DNA from 2 places in the Leifsonia sp. NPDC058292 genome. Region 2 is predicted to be linked to the other one. Evidence: predicted binding sites of a transcription regulator. Region 2 holds the regulator's gene; the other holds the start of a gene.

Region 1 (10,838 bases), on a different contig from region 2:
CCTCGACCTCGCGCTCACTCTCGGCGCCGAACAGGCCATGCTCGCCGGCGACACCACCCCCGATGACATCGCCGACCTCACCGGCGGCGGCGCGCACGTCAGCATCGACGCGGTCGGTTCCGCCGGCACGAGCAGCGCGGCCGTGCGCTCGCTGCGCCGCCGCGGACGCCACGTGCAGATCGGGCTCCTTTCGTCCGCCGAGCTTCCCGTGCTGCCGCTCGACCGCATCCTCGCCTGGGAACTCGACATCCTCGGCAGCCACGGCATGTCGGCGGCGGACTACCCGGGGATGCTCGACCTCGTTGCCCGCGGCGAGCTGCGGCCCCAAGATCTGCTCGGCGGCGCCGTGACGCTGGAAGCGGGAGCGTCACTGCTGCCTCGGCTCGACCAGGCGAGCGTCACCGGGATCACGGTCGTGCATCCGGGTGCCGCCGGCAGCGCTGCCCACGGCATCCCGGGAGCAGAATAGAGGCGTGCTTCCCACCGACATCCCCACTCCCGACACCGCGGCCGCTCGCGCCGCACTCGAGATCGCCACCGAGTACTACTCGGAGTCGCTGCTCAACCACTGTCAGCGCGCCTGGCTCTGGTCGGTCGGCTTCGCCACCGAGGAGTCGCGCGAGTTCGACGCCGAACTGCTGTACGTCGCCGCGCTCCTGCACGACATCGGACTGGTCGAAGAGTTCGACAACCACACGCTCGCCTTCGAGAACGGCGGCGGCCACGTCGCCATCGCGCTCACCGCCGGCGCCGGGTGGGACGCAGCGCGACGAACACGTGTGCACGAGATCATCGAACGCCACATGTGGCTCTCCGTCGATCCCGCCCAAGACGTCGAAGGCTACCTGCTCGAAACCGCTACAGCCCTAGACATCTCCGGTGCCCGGGCGGATGCCTTGCCCACCGACTTCCAGCGCGCTGTGCTCGCCGCCCATCCCCGCCTCCGACTCGCGGAAGAGTTCGGTGCCCACGTCACCGACCAGGCGCGACGCAAACCGGGCACGTCGTCGGAGCGGATCGTCAAGGGCGGCGTCGTGCGAAAGCTCGCCGACAACCCCCTGGAGCAACTCGGACGCTGAGAGCGCGTCGCGGCCTCCTCCACAGGTGGGGGTGACGGTCGGGTTATCCACAGGTTAAATCCCTGGTCACGGCCCTATTCGAGTGTCGGTGGGTGGTGGTTGGGTTGAGTCATGACCACAGCACGAGACTCCGTTTGGCGGGATGCGTTTGACGCGTTGCCGGATGCGGCGTCGTTGTCCCCGCGAGCACTGTTGGAGTTCGTGGATGAACTCGGGGTGCTGCAGGCGCGGTTGGATGCGGTGAAACTCGGTGCGGTGGGGCAGGTGCTGCGGCGGTGGAACCAGTTGGACGAGGAGGGCCTGGTGCTGCGGGGTGGGCACCGCCATGCGGTGACCCTGGTCGCCGAACGGTGGCAGGTCGCCGTGCCGGCGGCCCGGCAGGTGTGCTTGGTTGCGCAGGCGGTCACCCCGCGGGTGGGGTTGACCGGGGAGATACTGCCGGCCGGGTTCCCGGCGTTGGCTTCCGCACTCGATCCTGATGCGTTGGAGGCGGGGTGGGTGAGTGTGGATCAGGCGGCGGTGATCGTCCGCGAGTTGGGGAAAGCGGCGCCTGCCTGCACGGTCGCGTCGTTGCAGTTCGGGGAACGAGTACTGGTACAGCACGCACCGGGCCTCACGGTGGCTGAACTACGGGTGCTGGCGGGGCAGGTGCGGGACCGGCTCGACCAAGACGGAGTGCTCCCCCGCGAGGAGGTGCAACGGTCACGGCGGTCATTGACGATCAGCACCACATCGGATGGTCTGACGCACATCGACTGGTACCTGCACCCCGAAGCCGCCGGCCACGTCGTGGCTGCCATCGACACGCTGGTCGGACACGAACTCCGGGCCGTGCGATTCCGGGACACCAACGGACCCGACTTCACGGCCGACCGGGCCGAGGAGGAACACCGCACCTTGCCGCAGTTGCGATCGGATGCGGCGGTGGACGTGTTCCGGCACTACGCCACCCACCCCGGCACCGGGAGCACACCACCGGTGACCATGGTGGTCCGCATCGGACTCACCGCTCTGCAGACTGGGACGGGTGTTGGGGAGATCGACGGTGTCTCCACGCCGATCTCCGCCACCACCGCCCGACGGTTAGCCGCCGACGCGAACCTCATCCCGGTGGTTCTCGGCGGGGATGGAGAAGTACTCGACCTCGGCCGCAGCCGCCGCTTGTTCAGTAGCAAGCAGAAGCTCGCGTTGGCCGAACGGGACGGTGGGTGTGCGTGGGCCGGGTGCCCCCACCCACCCTCCTACACGGAAGCGCACCACATCAGGTGGTGGGACAAACACCACGGGGCCACCGACCTCAACAACGGTGTTCTGCTCTGCTCCAACCACCATCACCGGGTCCACGACGACGGATGGGACATCACCGTCCGTGACCACGTGCCCTGGTTCATCCCACCCAGCCACATCGACCACCACCGACGACCCCGACGCGGCGGACGCATCCGACTCCAAGAAACAGCAGCATGACGGCCGCGCGAACCTGTGTCGATCCGATGCCGAAATGAGCGCGCCTGAACCTGTCGCTCCCACCAGGCGGCGCGAACCCGGCCGCGAGTCCGGCGTACTCAGCCGCAGGGGCGATCCGATCGAGTATGCCGCATGGCGAGGGATCGCCGGCCGCCACCCGAACGGCTCCCGCGAGAGCATCCCGAAGCATCCTCAGCAATGACTGCTAGCGTGGGCAGGTCGGCACGTCGCCGACGTCAGGGAAGACTTCTTCGAGAGTGTCGCCTCCTCTGATCCGTTCAGAGGAGCACCATGCCCGCGTTCAACCGACCAGCCGGCCTGTCACCCACTGCAGCATCCACTGCGGCCGTGGCCACCGCACCAGTCCCTACAGCATCCCTTCGGGCCACCGCCGTCGTCTACTGCGAGGGCAACTTCGGCGAACAGGACGGCAAGACGGCCAACGGCCTCATCCGGCACTCCGAGAAGTACGAGATCCTCAGCGTCATCGACAGCCGGTGCGCTGGCGCCGACTCGGGGATGTTCCTCGACGGCGTGCCCAACGGCATCCCGGTCGTCGCAGACCTCGCCGCAGCGATCGACGAGACCGGTGAGCTACCAGCGAACCTCATCTTCGGGATGGCACCGGCGACAGGCATGCTCGACGACGCCCAGCGTTCGGTGATGCTCGACGGAATCGACCGAGGGATGAACCTGGTCAACGGCCTGCACGAGTTTCTGGCCGATGATCCGGAGTTCGCGGCAGCGGCGTTGATCGCGGGCGTGACGATCACCGACATCCGTCGGCCCAAAGCAAAGAAAGACCTCAAGCTCTTCTCGGGCCGCATCTTCGACGTGACCTGCCCGCGCATCGCGGTGCTCGGCACAGACGGGTCCATCGGCAAACGCACGACCGCGACACTCCTGGTCGACGCGCTGGTGGCGCGCGGTGTCAAGGCGGTCATGGTCGGCACGGGACAGACGGCGCTCATCCAGGGCGCGCGCTATGCGGTGGCTCTGGATGCGACGGTTCCGCAGTTCTGCTCGGGCGAGGTCGAGGCGCAGGTCGTGGCAGCGTTCGAGAACGAGAACCCTGACGTGATCATCGTCGAAGGCCAGGGCGCCCTGAGTCACCCGGCCTATCTGACGAGCGCGTACATCCTGCGCGGCAGCCGCCCGGAGGGAGTGATCGTGCAGCACGCACCCAAACGACAGGCCCTGGGCGACTATCCGGCGCTGCCGATGCCGACCGCTGCGAGCGAGATCGCTCTGATCGAGGCTTTCGCCGACACGAAGGTCATCGGGGTGACGATCAACCACGAAGAGATGACGGATGCCGAGATCGGCGCCGCCATCGACGAGCACGAGCTCGAACTGGGCGTGCCGGCGACCGACCCGCTCACCCGCCCGCTCGACCAGCTGGCCGACATGGTGCTGCTCGCCTTCCCTGAGGTGGCAGCAGCGTCCGCACGTCGCAGTGCGACGGGGCCGGCCGCGACCTGACCGCTAGCGCGACCCGGCGCGCAGGCCGACGGCGGGTAGCAGCACCCCGTCGATCAGCGAGATGAGAAACGCCCGGTCGACGGGCTTGCGCAGAACGAGCACCCGATAGGCGACCATCGACGGCGTGATCTGCGCGAGCGTGTCGATGTCGCAGTCTGCGGTGATCTCACCGCGCTCGATGGCCCGCTTCATGAACAGACGGTTCACGGATGCACGGGGCTCGACGATCGCGGCGTTCACCGCTTCGGCGAGTCCGGGCTCCTTTGCCAGCATCGACATCAGCCCGGCCATGATCTGCAGCTTGCGCTCACCGTCTTCGATGCGGTGCGGTTTGATCATGGCGACGAGATCCCCACGCAGAGTGCCGGTGTTCGGCAGGGCATCCGGGTCGACGTCCGCCTTCTTCATGCAGGCGACGGCGTCGATGACGAGGTCTGCTTTCGAGGCCCAGCGCCGGTAGACGGTGGCCTTACCGGCTTTGGCCCGTGCGGCGACCATGTCGATGGTCATGCCGTCGTATCCGGTCTCGGCGAGCACGTCGATGGCGGCCTGAAGAATCTCGGGGTCGCGGGTGTGGTCGCGTTTGCGGCCGAGTTTCGGCGCGTCCGCGCCGGCCGGTGCGGCGGTCTCGAGCTGCGTCATTGCGGCGTCCTCCGTGGTGTTGCTTGTCATTGAGACTATTCTAAGGTTAATTCTAGAACTTGATAGATCCGAAACTGGTTAGTTTCGTATATGCTGACCTGCATGTCACAGACTTCCTCGACCGTTTCGGGTGCCGCGACCGCCCCGGGAGCTCGACCCGTGAGCTCCCGCCGCTGGTGGACACTCGTCACCGTCGCCCTCGCCCAGCTCATGGTGGTGCTCGACTCCACTGTGGTCAACATCGCCCTTCCGTCCGCCCAGGCCGACCTGGGATTCTCCAACGGCGACCGCCAGTGGATCGTCACGGCCTACTCCCTCGCCTTCGGCAGCCTGCTGCTTCTGGGCGGCCGCATCTCCGACCTGATCGGACGAAAGCGCGCCTTCATCATCGGTCTCATCGGCTTCGCCGGCGCTTCGGCGCTGGGCGGCGCGGCGGGGACCTTCGGGATGCTCGTGGGCGCCCGCGCCCTCCAGGGCGTGTTCGGCGCACTGCTCGCGCCGACGGCACTGGCCGTGCTGACGACGACGTTCACCGTTCCGAAGGAGCGCGCCCGCGCGTTCGGCATCTTCGGCGCCATCGCAGGTGCCGGCGGCGCGGTGGGACTCCTGCTGGGCGGTGTTCTCACCGAACAGTTCGACTGGCGCTGGAACCTCTACATCAATGTGATCATCGCGATCGTGGCCGTCGTGGGCGCGGCGTTCTTCGTGACGTCGCTGAAGCGCTCGGGCCCACGCCCGAAGCTCGACCTGCCGGGAACGGTCTTCGTGTCGGGCGCCTTGTTCGCTCTGGTCTACGGATTCTCGAACGCCGAGACCGACGGCTGGGGCTCGCCGCTGACCTGGGGCATGCTCGCGGCGTCCGGAGTTCTGCTCATCGCGTTCGTGCTCTGGCAGCGCCGCGCAACCCATCCGCTGCTGCCGCTGTCGATCGTGCTGGACCGCAACCGCGGCGCCTCGTACAGCTCCATCCTGATCGCCGGCGCTGGGATGTTCGGCATCTTCCTGTTCGTCACCTACTACCTGCAAGCATCGCTCGGCTTCACTCCGATCCAGACTGGGCTCGCCTTCCTGCCGATGATCCTCATGCTGATCACGGCCGCGCAGCTGTCCACGAACATCTTCGTGCCGCGGTTCGGCCCGAAGGTGATGGTGCCGATCGGCATGACCATCGCGATGGTCGGCATGCTCTACCTCACGCACCTCGGCGTCACGGCCAACTACGCCGTGGACATCCTGCCGGGTCTGATGATCATGGGCTTCGGAATGGGCTCGATCATGCCGGCGGCCATCCAGACCGCGACCCTCGGCGTCGACGGCCGGTTCGCCGGAGTCGCCTCGGCGATGGTGAACACGAGCCAGCAGGTCGGCGGCTCGATCGGAACGGCCCTGCTCAACACGCTGGCGGCGACCGCTGCGACCGACTACCTCGCGTCGCACATCCCGCCGACGGCGAGCGTCGGCGCGCAGGCAGCAGTGCACGGCTACGCGACCGCGTACTGGTGGGGCGCGGGCTTCTTCGCCTTCGGAGCGGTGCTCTCGGCCCTGCTCTACCGCCGCCGCGCCACGGCCCCGGCGACCGGAGAGACTGCCGCGACAGCCGCCGCCACGTCGCCGACGGCGGAGCCGGTCGCCGCCCACTAGCGGCGAGCCGAAACTGCGACCCTGTAAACCAGAAACGCTCCCGGGACCGAGGTCCCGGGAGCGTTTCTTCGTTGTCGGCGCTGAGCGCTCGTGGCAAGCTACGCGGCCAGCGGCATCCGCGCGTCGGCCGTCACAGCGAGGGAGCCGTCGCGGACGTCCAGGTGAACTGTGCCGCCATCGACGAGGTCGCCGCTGACGAGCAGGTCGGCGATGCGGTCGTCGACCTCGCGCTGGATGTGGCGCCGCAGGGGACGCGCGCCGTACTCGGCTTCGTAGCCGTTCTCGGCGATCCAGTCGACCGCCGCGTCCGTCACATCGAGAGCGATCTCTCGAGTGGCGATCCGTGCGGCCGTGGCGTTCAGCAGGAGGCGGACGATGCCGCGCAGCTGAGCGGTGTCCAGCTTGCGGAACAGCACGATCTCATCGATGCGGTTCAGGAACTCGGGACGCATCGCCTCACGGAGCTTGCCCATGACACGGTCGCGAAGATCCTTCTCCGAGGCGAACCCGGAAGCGTCGCCGGAGGCGCCCATGGGCACGAAGCCGAGCGCACCGCTGCGGGAGGCGAGGAACTCCGAGCCGAGGTTCGAGGTCATGATCACCACCGTGTTGCGGAAGTCGACCGTGCGGCCCTGCCCGTCAGTGAGGCGCCCGTCGTCGAGCACCTGCAGGAGCAGGTTGAACACATCCGGATGCGCCTTCTCGATCTCGTCGAACAGCACCACGGAGTACGGGTTGCGACGCACGCGCTCGGTGAGCTGGCCGGCTTCGTCGTAGCCGACGTATCCGGGAGGGGCACCGACGAGTCGCGCCACGGTGTGACGTTCGCCGAACTCGCTCATGTCGAAGCGGAGCATGGCTTTCTCATCGCCGAAGAGCGACGACGCGAGAGACTTCGCGAGTTCGGTCTTGCCGACACCGGTCGGCCCGAGGAACAGGAAGCTGCCGACGGGGCGGCGCTCGTCCCCGAGTCCGGTGCGGTTGCGACGAACCGCCTTGGCGACAGCGACCACCGCGTCGTCCTGACCGATCACACGCTGGTGCAGCTCGGACTCCAGACGCGCAAGGCGCTCGCGGTCGGCCTGTCCGACCTTGCTCACGGGGATGCCCGTGGCACGGGAGACAACCGCGGCGATCTCGGGCTCGCCGACCACCGCATCCTGCTGCGGGCGCGAGCCGAGTTCGTCGAGCGAACCCTGAACCGACTCGATCTCGTCACGCAGCCGAGAAGCCTCCTCGTAGTGCTCGGCACTCACGGCGGCGTTCTTCGAAGCTTCGAGGTCTGCCAGCCGGGCGAGCAGCTCCGAGGCGTCGATCCGCTTGCCGAGCGAGAGACGCAGACGGGCACCGGCCTGGTCGATCAGGTCGATCGCCTTGTCGGGGAGGAACCGGTCGGAGACGTAACGGGCGGAGAGCTCGACGGCGGAACGGATGGCCTCGTCCGTGTACCGCACGCCGTGGTGCTCCTCGTAGGCGCTGCGCAGTCCGGAGAGGATCAGCACGGCATCCTCGACACTCGGCTCACCCACGGTCACGGGCTGGAACCGGCGCTCGAGGGCGGGATCCTTCTCGATGCGGCGGTATTCCTTGAGCGTGGTCGCACCGACGAGGTGCAGGTCTCCGCGGGCGAGACGGGGCTTCAGGATGTTGCCCGCATCCATGCCACCCTCGCCGGACCCTCCGGCGCCGACAACGGTGTGCAGCTCGTCGATGAAGACGATCAGCGAATCCCGGTGCGCCGAGATCTCGTCCATCAACGTGGTGAGCCGCTCCTCGAAGTCGCCGCGGTACCGGGTTCCGGCGAGCATGGCAGGCAGGTCGAGGGAGACGACCCGCTTCTCGAGCAGCTGCTCGGGAACGGCGCCGTCGACCACGGCCTGCGCGAGACCCTCGACGATGGCGGTCTTGCCGACACCGGCTTCGCCGACCAGAACGGGGTTGTTCTTGGTGCGACGCGAGAGGATCTCGACGGTCTGCTCGAGCTCGTCGAGGCGGCCGATCACGGGGTCGAGCTTGCCGGTGCGGGCGAGCTCGGTGAGGTCGGTGCCGAACTGGTCGAGCATGGGCGTCTCAGAAGCCTCGGCCCCGGCTCCGTCGGTCGCCGAACCGTCGCCGGCCGCGCCGGCGCCCACGGTGGACGTCTCGCGGAGGGCGGAGGTCAGCGCCTCGGCCGTGACGCCGGCGTTCTGCAGAACCTGCCCGGCGGGCGAATCCTGCACGATGACGAGCGCGAAGAAGAGGTGCTCAGGGTCGATGTAGGTCGAACCGGATGCTCGCGCGACCTGGTACGCGTGGAACAGCGCGCGCTGAGCGGACGGGGTGATGGATGCGGAGTCGATGTCGATCGCGGTGAGACCGGACTGCGGAAGCCGCTGCTCGGCGGCGACGGCCACGCGGCCGGGGTCGACGCCGATACGGCGCATGGCGTCGGCTGCGGGCTCCTGCCCGACCATCACGCGAAGGATGTGAAGCGAGTCGAGCTCGCGGTGGCCGTGCTCCAGGGCGAAGCGCCCCGCCTCGGCGAGGATCTCCTGGGTGCGGCGACTGAGGAAGCGACTGATGTCGATCGAGCGCGCGGAACGCGCGCGCTCACCCGCGAGATAACGGGCGAGGAACTCGTCGAAAGAGTTGCTGCCGTCACCATCGGGAGTGAAGTTCTCGGGCACGAAATCTCCTGTTTCTTGAAAGTTGAGTCGTGAACACTCAAGTTCAACACACGGGCGGGGATGTTATTCCCGGGTGCAGCAAGACGTTGCTAGCGTGAACCCATGACTGCGGTGACCATCGCCAAGGAGGACGCTCGGCGTATCGCGATCCGGGCCCAGCGTCTCGACGCCGACCGTCCGACCGACCTGCTCGACCTCGTGCGGGAGCTGACCTATCTGCAGCTCGACCCGACGGCGGCCATCGCGCCGAGCGCAGAGCTCATCGCATGGTCGCGGCTCGGCTCCTCGTTTCAGCCGACAGCGCTGAAGACCGCCATCGAGGTGGACCGCACCCTGTGGGAGCACAAGGCGCAGGATGAACAGACCAGCCCGGCCATAGCGATGGTGCGCTCGACGGCCGACCTCGGGTTGCACCTGGCCGAGATGACGCAGGGCGTGCGCTACAAGGATGCACGCGAGTGGCTCGCGGCCAACGAGCGGTTCCGGCGCGATGTGCTGGCCAGGCTGCGAGACTCCGACGGCCCGCTGCTCTCGCGGGAGATCGCCGACACCGCTCAGGTGCCCTGGGTCTCCACGGGGTGGACCCACGATCAGAACGTCACGCGGATGCTGGAGTTCCTCGTCGCGGAGGGCGAGGTCGCGACGGCGGGCCGGGTCGGCCGCCAGCGCACGTTCGACCTGGCCGAGCGCGTCTACCCCCGGGGCGTGGTGGCCCTTCCGCTCGACGAAGCCAGACGCATCCGGGATGAGCGACGGCTGTCGGCCCTGGGGATCGCCCGAGCGCCGATGGTCGGCGAGGCTGGCGAGCGGGTGCGGGTCGAGGGCAGCGACCGCGAGTGGCGGGTGGCGCCGGACGCGATCGCCCGCCTGAGCGCCGAACCGTTCGTGGGACGCACAGCCCTGCTGTCGCCGTTCGACCGCCTGATCCACGACCGGGTGCGCTCCCAGGAGGTCTTCGACTTCGAGTATCTGCTCGAGATGTACAAGCCGGCCGCCAAACGGCGCTGGGGCTATTTCGCGCTGCCGATCCTGCACGACGACCGCCTGGTCGGCAAACTGGACGCGCTCGCCGACCGCAAGGCGGCTGCGCTCGTGTTGACCGCGATCCACGAGGATGTGCCGTTCACCAAGACGATGACGGCGGACGTGAACGCCGAGATCGAACAGCTGGCCGGGTGGCTCGACCTCACGGTCACGACCGGCTGACGGTCACTTGCCGTGCGGGTCGCTGGCGTTGAGCGTCGCGACGACCTGCTGGTAGTCGCCACGCGCCTCGCCGAACCTCAGGAACTTCACCCGCTCGACCAGGATCTCGTTCGCCTCGGGGCTGCTCTCGAAGAGCGACACCACCTCGGCGATGAACTCGTCCAACGGCATGGCGTGGTCGTTCTCGCTCTGCCCGGGCATGAGGTCGGTCTGCACCGACGGCGGCACGAGTTCCACGACCTTCACCGTGGTGTCGGCCAGCTGCAACCGGATGCTCTCGCTCAACATGTGGATCGCCGCCTTGGCAGCGTTGTAGCTCGGAGTCGCCTTGAGGGGTGCGAAGGCGAGCCCGGACGACACGGTGACGATGGTCGCGTCGGGGCGGCTCTGCAGGTGCTCGACGAGAGCGCCGATCAACCGGATGGGCCCGAGCACGTTGGTCGTGATGACGGCCTCGGCCGTGTCGACGAAGCCCGCCGGCGTGTGCCAGTCCTCGACTCGCATGATGCCGGCCATCGCGACCAGCACGTTGAGCTCCGGATGCGCGGCGATGACCTCGGCCGACGCGGCGGCGATGCTGGCGGCATCCGTCGTGTCGATGCGGACGGTGCCGATGCCGGGATGTTCGCGAGCGATCGTCTCGAGCAGATCGGTG
Region 2 (10,838 bases):
CCTCGCACGTGATGGACCTGGTGCAGCGGATGTGCGACCACGTCGCCGTGATCACAGCGGGCCGGGTCGTGGCGGCAGGAACCGTCGACGACGTGCGCGGCGGATCCACGCTGGAAGACCGTTTCGTCGAACTGGTCGGCGGTCGCCGTGTCGGGGAGGGGCCCGAATGGTTGCAACACTCGTAAGGCTCCGCCTGCTCGTTCTCAAGAACTCGTTCAAACGCAGCACCAGCCAGCTCGTCGCCGTCATCATCGGCGCGATCTACGGCGTCGGGATGCTGCTCGCCGCGATCGTCGCCCTGTTCCTGTTGAACCTGGCGCCGGTGGATGCGGTGCGCACGGTGGTCGTGCTCGCGGGCTCGGCCGCCATCCTCGGCTGGGTGCTGTTCCCGCTGCTGCTTTCCGGTGTGGAGCAGACCCTCGACCCGTCCCACCTCGCGGTGTACCCCATCCCGCTGAACCAGTTGCTGCTCGGAATGCTGCTGAGCGGCATCGTCGGCGTGCCGGGCGCGGTGACCACGATCGCCGCGCTCGCCACCTTCGGGTCATGGCTGCGGATGCCGGGCGTCGCGGTGATCGCGCTCGTGACCGGAGCCATCGGCGCGGTCACCTGCGTCGTCGCCTCCCGCGCGGTCACCTCGCTCTCGAGCGGCGTCGCCTCGGGCCGCCGATTCCGGGAGGCGAGCGGGCTGATCGTGCTGATCCCGCTCATCCTCGCCGGTCCGATCATCATCGGCGTCACCCGCGGGCTGCGCAGCTCGGCGGAGGGACTGCCCGCCGTGGCCGACGCTCTGTCGTGGACCCCGCTCGGTGCGATCTGGGGGGTGCCGTCGTCGGTGGCGCTCGGCGACCCGGTCGGAGCGCTGCTGCGGCTGCTCATCGCGTTGGCGGCCCTGGGCATCCTGCTCGTCTTGTGGCGGTTCGGGCTCGCGCGGTCGCTGGTGACGCCGGTGCGCGCGTCGTCCCGGTCGCGTGCCCAGGGCAAGCTCGGACTGTTCGGCGTCTTCCCGGGCACCCAGACGGGCGCCATCGCGGCCAGGGCTCTCACCTACTGGTTCCGCGACCCGCGGTATCTGCGGCAGCTGATCGTCATCCCGCTGCTTCCCGCACTGCTGTGGTTCTACGCGACCATCAACAACGACTCGGGGTGGCTCGTCGCATCCGGGCCGATCATCGGCTTCCTGATGGGCATCTCGCTGATCGCGGACGTGTCGTTCGACTCCACGGCGTTCGCGCTGCACATGTCGAAGGCGGTGCCCGGTCGTGCCGACCGGCTGGGGCGGGCGCTCGCCGTGATCAGCTTCTCCGTGCCCGTGATCGTCGTGATCACCGTCGCCACCGCGGCGTTCCAGGATGCGTGGCTCGCGCTGCCCGGGCTGCTCGGCCTGGCGCTCGGGCTGCTGTTCAGCGGTCTGGCGATCGGTTCGGTGACGTCGGCGCGGTTCGTGTTCCCCGTGCCGGCGCCCGGTGACAACCCGTTCCGGTCGCGGCCGGGGTCGAACATGGCGACGGTCGGTACGACGTTCGCGTCGTGGGGCGTCCTGGCGGCGCTGTGCCTGCCCGAGATCGTGCTGCTCGTGGTGTCGCTCGTCACGGGGCAGGCGCTCTGGGGCTGGATCGGCGTCGCGGTCGGGGTCGGCCTCGGCATCGTCTTGCTCGTGGTCGGCGTGCGGCTCGGTGGACGCATCCTCGACGCCCGCGCCCCCGAACTGCTCATCCAGCTGGCCAAAGACGCCTAAAAAGCAATCGACTCCGGTCAGAACGCTCTTTTCGCCCCCGAAAAGCAGCATTCTGACCGGAGTCGATTGCTTTGGGGGGAATGAAAAGGGGGCGGGCAAAGTTGAGTCAAGTGCGCTCAAGTTTTGGGAGTGCGACTTGACAGTCGTGAACTCCGATGCGAAGCTTGAGTCGTCAGGACTCAAGTCTTGACCCATGACTTTCAGAGCAGAACCAGCAACAGAAAGAGAGAGCACATATGTCACGTGCAGTAGGAATCGACCTCGGAACCACCAACTCGGTCGTCTCCGTTCTCGAGGGTGGCGAGCCCACCGTCATCGCGAACGCAGAGGGCTTCCGCACGACCCCGTCGGTCGTCGCCTTCACCAAAGACGGCGAGGTGCTCGTCGGTGAGACCGCGAAGCGCCAGGCCGTCACCAACGTCGACCGCACCATCGCATCCGTCAAGCGCCACATGGGCACCGACTGGACCACCGAGATCGACGGCAAGAAGTACACGCCGCAGGAGATCTCGGCGCGCATCCTGGCCAAGCTGAAGCGCGACGCCGAGCAGTACCTGGGCGACACCGTGACGGATGCGGTCATCACCGTTCCCGCCTACTTCAACGACGCCGAGCGTCAGGCCACCAAGGAGGCCGGTGAGATCGCGGGCCTCAACGTGCTCCGCATCATCAACGAGCCGACCGCGGCCGCTCTCGCGTACGGCCTCGACAAGGGTAAGGAAGACGAGCTCATCCTGGTCTTCGACCTCGGTGGCGGAACCTTCGACGTCTCCCTCCTCGAGGTGGGCAAAGACGACGACTTCTCGACCATCCAGGTGCGTTCCACCGCCGGCGACAACCGCCTCGGTGGAGACGACTGGGATCAGCGCATCGTCGACTGGCTCATCAAGAAGTTCAAGGAGACGACCGGTGTCGACGTCTCCGGCGACAAGATCGCGAAGCAGCGCCTGAAGGAGGCTGCCGAGCAGGCCAAGAAGGAGCTGTCGTCGAGCATGTCGACCAGCATCCAGCTGCCCTACCTGTCGCTCACCGAGAACGGCCCGGCCAACCTCGACGAGACGCTGACCCGCGCCCAGTTCGAGCAGATGACCAGCGACCTCCTCGACCGCACCAAGAAGCCGTTCCAGGACGTCATCCGTGAGGCCGGCATCAAGGTCGACGACATCGCGCACGTCGTGCTCGTCGGTGGCTCCACCCGTATGCCCGCCGTGAGCGAGCTGGTGAAGCAGGAGACCGGTGGCAAGGAGCCCAATAAGGGCGTGAACCCGGATGAGGTCGTCGCCGTGGGCGCCGCGCTTCAGGCCGGTGTCCTCAAGGGTGAGCGCAAGGACGTTCTGCTCATCGACGTCACCCCTCTGAGCCTCGGCATCGAGACCAAGGGCGGCATCATGACCAAGCTGATCGACCGCAACACCGCGATCCCGACCAAGCGCAGCGAGACTTTCACCACGGCGGACGACAACCAGCCCTCCGTCGCGATCCAGGTCTTCCAGGGCGAGCGCGAGTTCACCCGCGACAACAAGCCGCTCGGCACGTTCGAGCTGACCGGCATCGCTCCGGCGCCGCGGGGCATCCCGCAGGTCGAGGTCACCTTCGACATCGACGCCAACGGCATCGTGCACGTGTCCGCCAAGGACAAGGGCACCGGCAAGGAGCAGTCGATGACGATCACCGGCGGCTCGTCTCTGCCGAAGGACGACATCGAGCGCATGGTGCGCGAGGCCGAGGAGCACGCGGCTGAGGACAAGAAGCGCCGCGAGTCCGCCGAGACCCGCAACCAGGCCGAGCAGCTCGTCTACTCGATCGAGAAGCTGATCAAGGACAACGAGGACAAGCTCCCCGAAGACGTCAAGAACGAGGTTCAGGGCGACGTCGACGGCCTGAAGGCCGCGCTGGCCGGTGAGGACGACGAGGTCGTGAAGACCGCGTACGACAAGCTGAACGCGAGCCAGTCGAAGCTGGGCGAGGCCATCTACGCCTCCAGCCAGGCCGACGCTGCCGCGGGTGAGCAGGCGCCGACCGGTGAGCAGCCGGCCGACGAGTCCTCCGACGAGGACGTCATCGACGCCGAGGTCGTCGAAGACGAGGAGAAGAAGTAACCATGTCCGACAAGAACCCCAACGGCGAAGGCTCGAACGAGCCTGACCACGAGGAGCCGATCATCCGCGACAAGCGGCGGATCGACCCCGAGACCGGCGAGGTTCGGCAGCCGGCGGATGCGGGCTCGGGCACCGAGGGCGGGTCGGAGGGCGACACCTCCGACCCCGACCTCGCCCACGAGGAGCTCGTCGACGTCGGGCCCGCTGAGAGCGGCGGGTTCGAGTCACTTCTGAGCGACGAAGACCTGGATGTGCTCAGCGGTCAGTCGACCGCCGACCAGCTGGCCGCCGAGCGGCTCGCCGACCTCCAGCGGGTGACCGCGGAGTACGCGAACTACCGCAAGCGCACAGAGGCCAACCGTGAGGTGGAGCGCGAGCGCGTGGTCGGAGACACCGTCAAGGGTCTCATCCCGGTGCTCGACGACCTCGACCGTGCCGAGAAGCACGGCGACCTCGAGGAGGGCAGCGCGTTCGCGACCATCGCGGCCAAACTGCGAGGCACGATCGAGCGTCTCGGGCTGACCGCTTACGGCAAGCCGGGCGACGCGTTCGACCCGCAGATCCACGAGGCGATCTTCCAGCAGCCCAGCCCCGACGTGACGGTCGACACCGTCGCCGACGTCGTCGAGACCGGCTATCAGCTCGGTTCGACGACGGTGCGGGTGGCGAAGGTCGTCGTGGCGGTGCCGGCCTGATCCGGAACGGACATGCGGAAGAGCGGCGGGAGCACCCCGTCGCTCTTCCGCCTCATGACATGAATCACTATTTGGGAAGGAGACGCCGTGGCTAGCCAAGACTGGTTCGACAAGGACTTCTACAAGGTTCTCGGCGTCTCCAAAGACGTCACCCCGGCCGAGCTGAAGAAGGTCTACCGCAAGCTCGCCCGCAAGTACCACCCGGATTCGAACCCGGGCGACGCATCCGCCGAAGCCAAGTTCAAGGAGATCAGCGAGGCCCACTCGGTTCTCGGTGACCCCGAACAGCGCAAGGAGTACGACCAGATTCGGGCCATGGGCTCGGGCGCACGATTCACCGCTCCCGGTTCGGCCGGTCAGGGCGGCTTCGACGACGTGTTCGGCGGGATTTTCGGCGGCGGCGCCCCTGGTGGCAGCCGCGGCTACACCTACCAGCAGGGCGGCAACTTCGACGACATCTTCGGTGGGATGTTCGGCAACGGCGGTTTCGGATCGTCGAGCGGCGGATTCCGCGGCAACGGCGGCCCGATGCGCGGCAGCGACGTGACGGCGCACACCACCATCGACTTCCTGACCGCCACCAAGGGCGAGACGATCACCCTGCAGGCCGCCGACGGCAAACCGATCAAGGTGAAGATCCCGGCCGGTGTCGCAGACGGGCAGAAGATCAAGCTGCGCGGTAAAGGCCAGCCGAGCCCCGATGGCGGCGAGTCCGGCGACATCGTTCTGACCGTGAGCGTGCGCAAGCATCCGGTGTTCGAGCGCGACGGGCTCAACCTGCGCGTCACCGTGCCGGTGACGTTCGCGGAGGCTGCTCTCGGTGCGACCATCGAGGTTCCGACCCTCGGCGGCGATCCGGTCAAGCTGCGCGTGGCTCCGGGAACCCCGAGCGGGCGCGTGCTCCGGGTGAAAGGCCGCGGCGTTCAGACCGCGAAGGGCACCGGCGACCTTCTGGCCGTCGTGCAGGTCGCGGTGCCGTCGCACCTGTCGAGCGATGCCGAGGATGCGCTGAAGGCGTTCGCCGAGAAGCTCCCCGACGAGAACCCGCGCGACGACATCCTGTCGAAAGCGCGCGTCTGAGGATGGACGAGAACAGCCAGGTCTTCGTGATCTCGATCGCGGCCGAGCTCGCGGGGATGCACCCGCAGACGCTCCGGCAGTACGACCGGCTGGGTCTCGTGAGCCCCACGCGCACTTCGGGCAAGTCCCGCCGCTATTCGATGCGGGATGTCATCAAGCTGCAGGAGATCGCCCGGCTGGGCGGCGAGGGGGTGAGCCTGGAGGGCATCCGGCGCATCCTCGAACTCGAAGACCAGGTGGGCGCCCTGCAGAACAGGGTGCACGAGCTCGAGTCGGCGCTCGCGGATGAACTTCTCAACCGCCCGGGCCGCCGCGTGTTCGCGGCCGGCTCGGAGGGCGAGGTCATCTCGATGCGGGCGGGAACCCGCGTGCGCCGCAGCAATCAGGTGGTCGTCTGGCGGCCGCTCGGCCGCGACTGACCGCTGCGCGCACACTCGCGGTTGTAACCCGCTCGCTGCCGGGCTCGACAGCGTCGTAGGCTGTCTGCGGCTCCACAAGAGCCTCGCGGGCGCGGTCGCGTCTGCACAGAACACTTCCCACGATGAAGCGACGAAGCGGAGACAGTGCCGATGAAGGCCCTCTACAAATCCGAAGCCGGCCCCGGGCTGCAGCTGATCGACGTTCCCGAACCCGAGATCGGGCCGGAAGACGTCAAGATCCGGGTGCTGCGCACAGGGATCTGCGGCACCGACCTCCACATCCAGCGCTGGGATGACTGGGCGGCCTCCGCGGTGAAGGCGCCGCTCATCCCGGGCCACGAGTTCTTCGGCGAGGTCGTCGAGGTCGGACCGCTGGTGCACGACGTCGCGGTGGGAGACCAGGTCTCCGGCGAGGGGCACATCGTGTGCGGCACCTGCCGCAACTGCCGCGCGGGGCGACGCCAGATGTGCATCCGCACGCAGGGCCTCGGGGTGCAGCGCGATGGAGCGTTCGCCGAATATCTGAGCCTGCCCGCCACCAACGTCTGGGTGCACCACAGCACGATCGAGCCCGAGGTCGGCGCACTGTTCGACCCGCTGGGCAACGCCGTGCACACGGCGCTCGCGTTTCCTGTGGTGGGTGAGGATGTGCTGGTCGCGGGATGCGGCCCCATCGGCCTCATGGCGATCGCCGTCGCGCGTCACGTCGGCGCGCGCTTCATCGTCGGCTCCGACATCAGCGCCTCCCGCCTCGCGCTGGCGGAGACCATGGGCGCCGACTTCACCGTGGACGTGTCGGCGGCCCCCATCCGGTCGGCCCAAGACGCTCTCGGGATGCGCGAAGGGTTCGACGTCGGCTTCGAGATGAGCGGTGCTCCGACAGCGCTCCCGCAGATGATCGAGAACATGAACCACGGAGGACGCATCGCGATGCTCGGCCTTCCGTCGACGCAGATCGCCGTGGACTGGGGGATCGTGGTCACCCACATGCTCACGCTGAAAGGCATCTACGGCCGCGAGATGTTCGAGACGTGGAACGCGATGGGCGCGATGCTGCAGACCAGCGCGACGCTGCGGCAGGCCATCGCCTCGATCGTCTCCGACCGGTTCGCGGCACGCGACTGGAAAGACGGATTCGCAGCTGCTGCCTCGGGCGGCGGCGGCAAGGTCATCCTCGATTGGACGGAACTCTGATGTACGGAACATTTCGCGAACACGTCGCCGGCCAGCTCGCCGAGATCGACGAGGCCGGGCTCACCAAGCGGGAGCGCAGCATCCGGGGGCCGCAGCAGGCGCTGATCACGGCCGACGGGGCGCAGGTGCTGAACTTCTGCGCCAACAACTATCTGGGGCTCGCCGACCATCCCGCGCTCGTCGCGGCGGCCAAGACGGCGCTCGACGACTGGGGCTACGGGATGGCCAGCGTGCGGTTCATCTGCGGCACTCAGGAGCAGCACCTCGAGCTCGAGCGGCGGGTGTCGCACTTTCTCGGCACCGAGGCGACCATCCTCTTCTCCTCCTGCTTCGACGCGAACGGCGGCGTCTTCGAGACGCTGTTCTCGGCGGAAGACGCGATCATCTCCGACGAGCTCAACCACGCTTCGATCATCGACGGAATCCGCCTGTCGAAAGCCCGGCGGCTGCGCTACAAGAACCGCGACCTGGCCGACCTCGAAGCCCAGCTGCAGGCGGCAGCCGATGCGCGCTTCCGGGTGATCGTCACCGACGGCGTCTTCTCGATGGACGGCTACATCGCTCCGCTGCGCGAGATCTGCGACCTCGCCGACCGGTACGACGCGCTCGTGTTCGTCGACGACTCGCACGCCGTCGGTTTCGTGGGAGAGCACGGACGGGGAACGCCCGAATTCTGCGGGGTCGCCGACCGCGTGGACATCTACACCGGCACCTTCGGCAAGGCGCTGGGCGGCGCATCCGGCGGCTACGTGTCGTCACGGCAGGAGATCGTGGACCTGCTGCGCCAGCGCGCGCGGCCCTACCTCTTCTCGAACACGCTCGCGCCGTCGATCGTCGCCGGAACGCTCGCCGCCCTCGACCTGCTCGAACAGTCGGACGGCCTGCGCGCGACACTCGCGCACAACGCCCAGCTGTTCCGCGCGCTCATGACGGAGGCGGGGTTCGACCTGCTGCCGGGCGAGCATCCCATCGTCCCCGTCATGTTCGGGGATGCGGCGCTCACTGCGCGCATCGCCGACGAGATGCAGAAGCGCGGCGTCTATGTGACGGCGTTCTCCTTCCCGGTCGTCCCCCGCGGGCGGGCGCGCATCCGCGTGCAGCTGTCGGCGGCGCACACCGACGACGAGATCCGGCGCTGCGTCGACGCGTTCGTGTCGGCGCGCGAGGCGGTCCGCGCCGACTGACGCCCCCGGCGCGTCACCTGCCCGAACGTGGCCTTTCTCCGCGAATGTGGCCGGTGCGGCCGAGTGTGCCCGCTGTGCCGGCCACGTTCGACCGCACCGGCCACACTCGGCGAGAAGGGCCACGCCGGGCCGCACCGGTTGACATAAATTAAGACACTTACGAAAATGGATGAGTGCCTGGAATGAGCCAGGCACTCGTTTCGTCCTGGGAGGACGCATGCCCTACTTGTCACTCGATGGAGAGTGGACGCTCACAGCCACCGGCGGAGCCGCACCCGAGTCGATCATCCGACGCCCGATCGCCGCCCAGGTTCCGGGATGCGCGCACACCGACCTGCTCGCTGCCGGACTGATCGAGGCACCGTTCGACGGTGACAACGAAGCGGCGCAGCAGTGGATCGGCAGCACGGTCTGGCGCTACGAGCGCACCTTCGAGTGGGAAGATGACGGCTCAGCCCGGTTCGATCTCGTTGCGGAGGGGCTCGACACGATCGCGACCATCGTCGTGAACGGCGTGACGGTGGCCCAGACGCGCAACCAGCACCGGTCGTACCGGTTCCCGATCGGGCACCTGCTGACCGCCGGCGAGAACACGATCGCGATCGAGTTCGACGCCCCGGTCGACGCGGCCGAACGCGTGGCGGCCGAGCACGGCGGAGCCCTGCCCCATGTCAACCACCACCCGTACAACTCGCTGCGCAAGACGGCCTCCAACTTCGGCTGGGACTGGGGGATCGACGTCGCCACGAGCGGAATCTGGAAGCCGATCGGCATCGAGGGATGGAGCGGGGTGCGCATCGGGTCGGTGCGTCCGCTCGTCGACGTCGTCGGCGACACCGGCATCCTGACGGCGCATGTCCAACTCGAGCGCCTCGGTGAGCGTTCGGGCGAGGTGGCCGTGACCGTCAGCCGCGACGGCGCGGTGGTGGGCGGCGCGGATGCGGTGCTCGCCGCATCCGGAGACCTGCGCGTGATCGTGCCCGGCGTCGAGCTGTGGTGGCCGCTCGGTCACGGCGAGCAGCCCTTGTACGACGTGACGGTGACCGCCGGCGACGACACCTGGCAAGGGCGGGTCGGGTTCCGCACCGTCGCGCTCGACACGTCGACCGACGCCGTCGGCAACCGGTTCGAGATCAGCGTGAACGGCCGGCCGATCTGGGTGCGCGGCGCCAACTGGATCCCCGATCACGCGTTCGTCACCGAGATCACGACCGAACGCCTTTCGCGCCGCATCGACGACGCGACGGAGGCCAACATGAACCTGCTGCGTGTGTGGGGCGGCGGGATGTACGAGTCGGAGGAGTTCTACCGGCTCTGCGACGAGCGCGGAGTGCTCGTGTGGCAGGACTTCCTGCTCGCTTGCGCCGCGTACGCCGAAGAGGAGTGGCTGGCGGAGGAGATCGTGGCCGAGGCGCGCGAGGCGGTCACGCGCCTGTCGGCCCATGCGTCGCTCATCCTGTGGAACGGCAACAACGAGAACATCATCGCGTTCGCCGAGTGGGGCTGGCGCGCCGTGCTCGACGGTCGAACGTGGGGCAACGGCTACTATCGCACCGTGCTCCCGGCGATCGTGGCCGAGCTCGACCCCACGCGCCCGTACACGCCGGGCAGCCCATACTCGTTCGACGATTACCTGAACCCGAACGACGACAAGAACGGCACCGTCCACATCTGGGACGTCTGGAATCAGAAGGACTACACGGCGTACCGCGAGTGGAAGCCCCGCTTCGTCTCCGAGTTCGGTTTCCAGGGTCCGCCGGCCTGGACGACGCTCACGGATGTCGTGCACGACGAGCCGCTGGAGCCGTACGGCCACGAGATGCTCGTTCACCAGAAGGCGCACGAGGGCAACCTCAAACTGGAGCGCGGGTACACCGGGCATCTTCCTGCGCCCGAGACGATCGACGACTGGCACTTCACGACGCAGCTCAACCAGGCTCACGCCATCCGGTTCGCGATCGAGTACTTCCGTTCGCTCACCCCGTACAACACGGGCTCCATCGTCTGGCAGCTGAACGACGACTGGCCGGTGGTCTCGTGGGCGGCCGTGGACTTCGCCGAACGTCGCAAACCGCTCTGGTACGCGCTGCAGGATGCGTACAGCCCGCGACTGGTGACCGTGCAGCCGGCGAGCGAAGACGACTCGCTCGATGTCGTGCTCGTCAACGACACGGGCGAACCGTTCGGCGGGGATGTGCTCGTCGAGCGGGTGACCTTCGACGGCGAGGTGCTCGCCCGGGCGACCCTGCCCGCGGAGGTGGCGGCGAGGGATGTCGCCCGCATCGCCGTTCCCGCTGAGGTGGCCGTCTGCGGCGACCCGGCGCGGGAGGTGCTCGTCGTGACCCCGGCAGACGGGATGCCACGCGCGTTCTGGAACTACGCCGAGGTCGTCGAACAGCGCCTCGACGGCGACCCCCTGACCGCCGAGG

What was found. The regulator HspR, encoded in region 2, represses chaperone genes until heat shock. The targets are predictions, from matches to a motif close to AAGTTGAGTCNNNNNGACTCAACTT.
Region 1: a site for HspR is predicted at 8,997-9,021, ahead of ACFVWR_RS12890 (ATP-dependent Clp protease ATP-binding subunit). Genes of this name have one in related genera too.

Annotation. Positions count from the first base shown of each region.
Region 1 is NZ_JBHVYL010000022.1:43,331-54,168, reverse strand. Features, by position in the region: gene ACFVWR_RS12920 (zinc-dependent alcohol dehydrogenase family protein) at 1-469, shown strand, start outside; gene ACFVWR_RS12915 (HD domain-containing protein) at 474-1,079, shown strand; gene ACFVWR_RS12910 (DUF222 domain-containing protein) at 1,191-2,546, shown strand; gene ACFVWR_RS12905 (DUF1611 domain-containing protein) at 2,895-4,028, shown strand; gene ACFVWR_RS12900 (TetR/AcrR family transcriptional regulator) at 4,032-4,700, opposite strand; gene ACFVWR_RS12895 (MFS transporter) at 4,773-6,311, shown strand; gene ACFVWR_RS12890 (ATP-dependent Clp protease ATP-binding subunit) at 6,410-8,977, opposite strand; gene ACFVWR_RS12885 (DNA glycosylase AlkZ-like family protein) at 9,080-10,183, shown strand; gene ACFVWR_RS12880 (SDR family oxidoreductase) at 10,187-10,838, opposite strand, start outside.
Region 2 is NZ_JBHVYL010000008.1:95,721-106,558, forward strand. Features, by position in the region: gene ACFVWR_RS07180 (ABC transporter ATP-binding protein) at 1-185, shown strand, start outside; gene ACFVWR_RS07185 (transporter) at 167-1,738, shown strand; gene dnaK (molecular chaperone DnaK) at 1,975-3,837, shown strand; gene grpE (nucleotide exchange factor GrpE) at 3,840-4,532, shown strand; gene ACFVWR_RS07200 (DnaJ C-terminal domain-containing protein) at 4,620-5,612, shown strand; gene ACFVWR_RS07205 (heat shock protein transcriptional repressor HspR) at 5,615-6,031, shown strand; gene tdh (L-threonine 3-dehydrogenase) at 6,182-7,225, shown strand; gene ACFVWR_RS07215 (glycine C-acetyltransferase) at 7,225-8,409, shown strand; gene ACFVWR_RS07220 (glycoside hydrolase family 2 TIM barrel-domain containing protein) at 8,627-10,838, shown strand, end outside.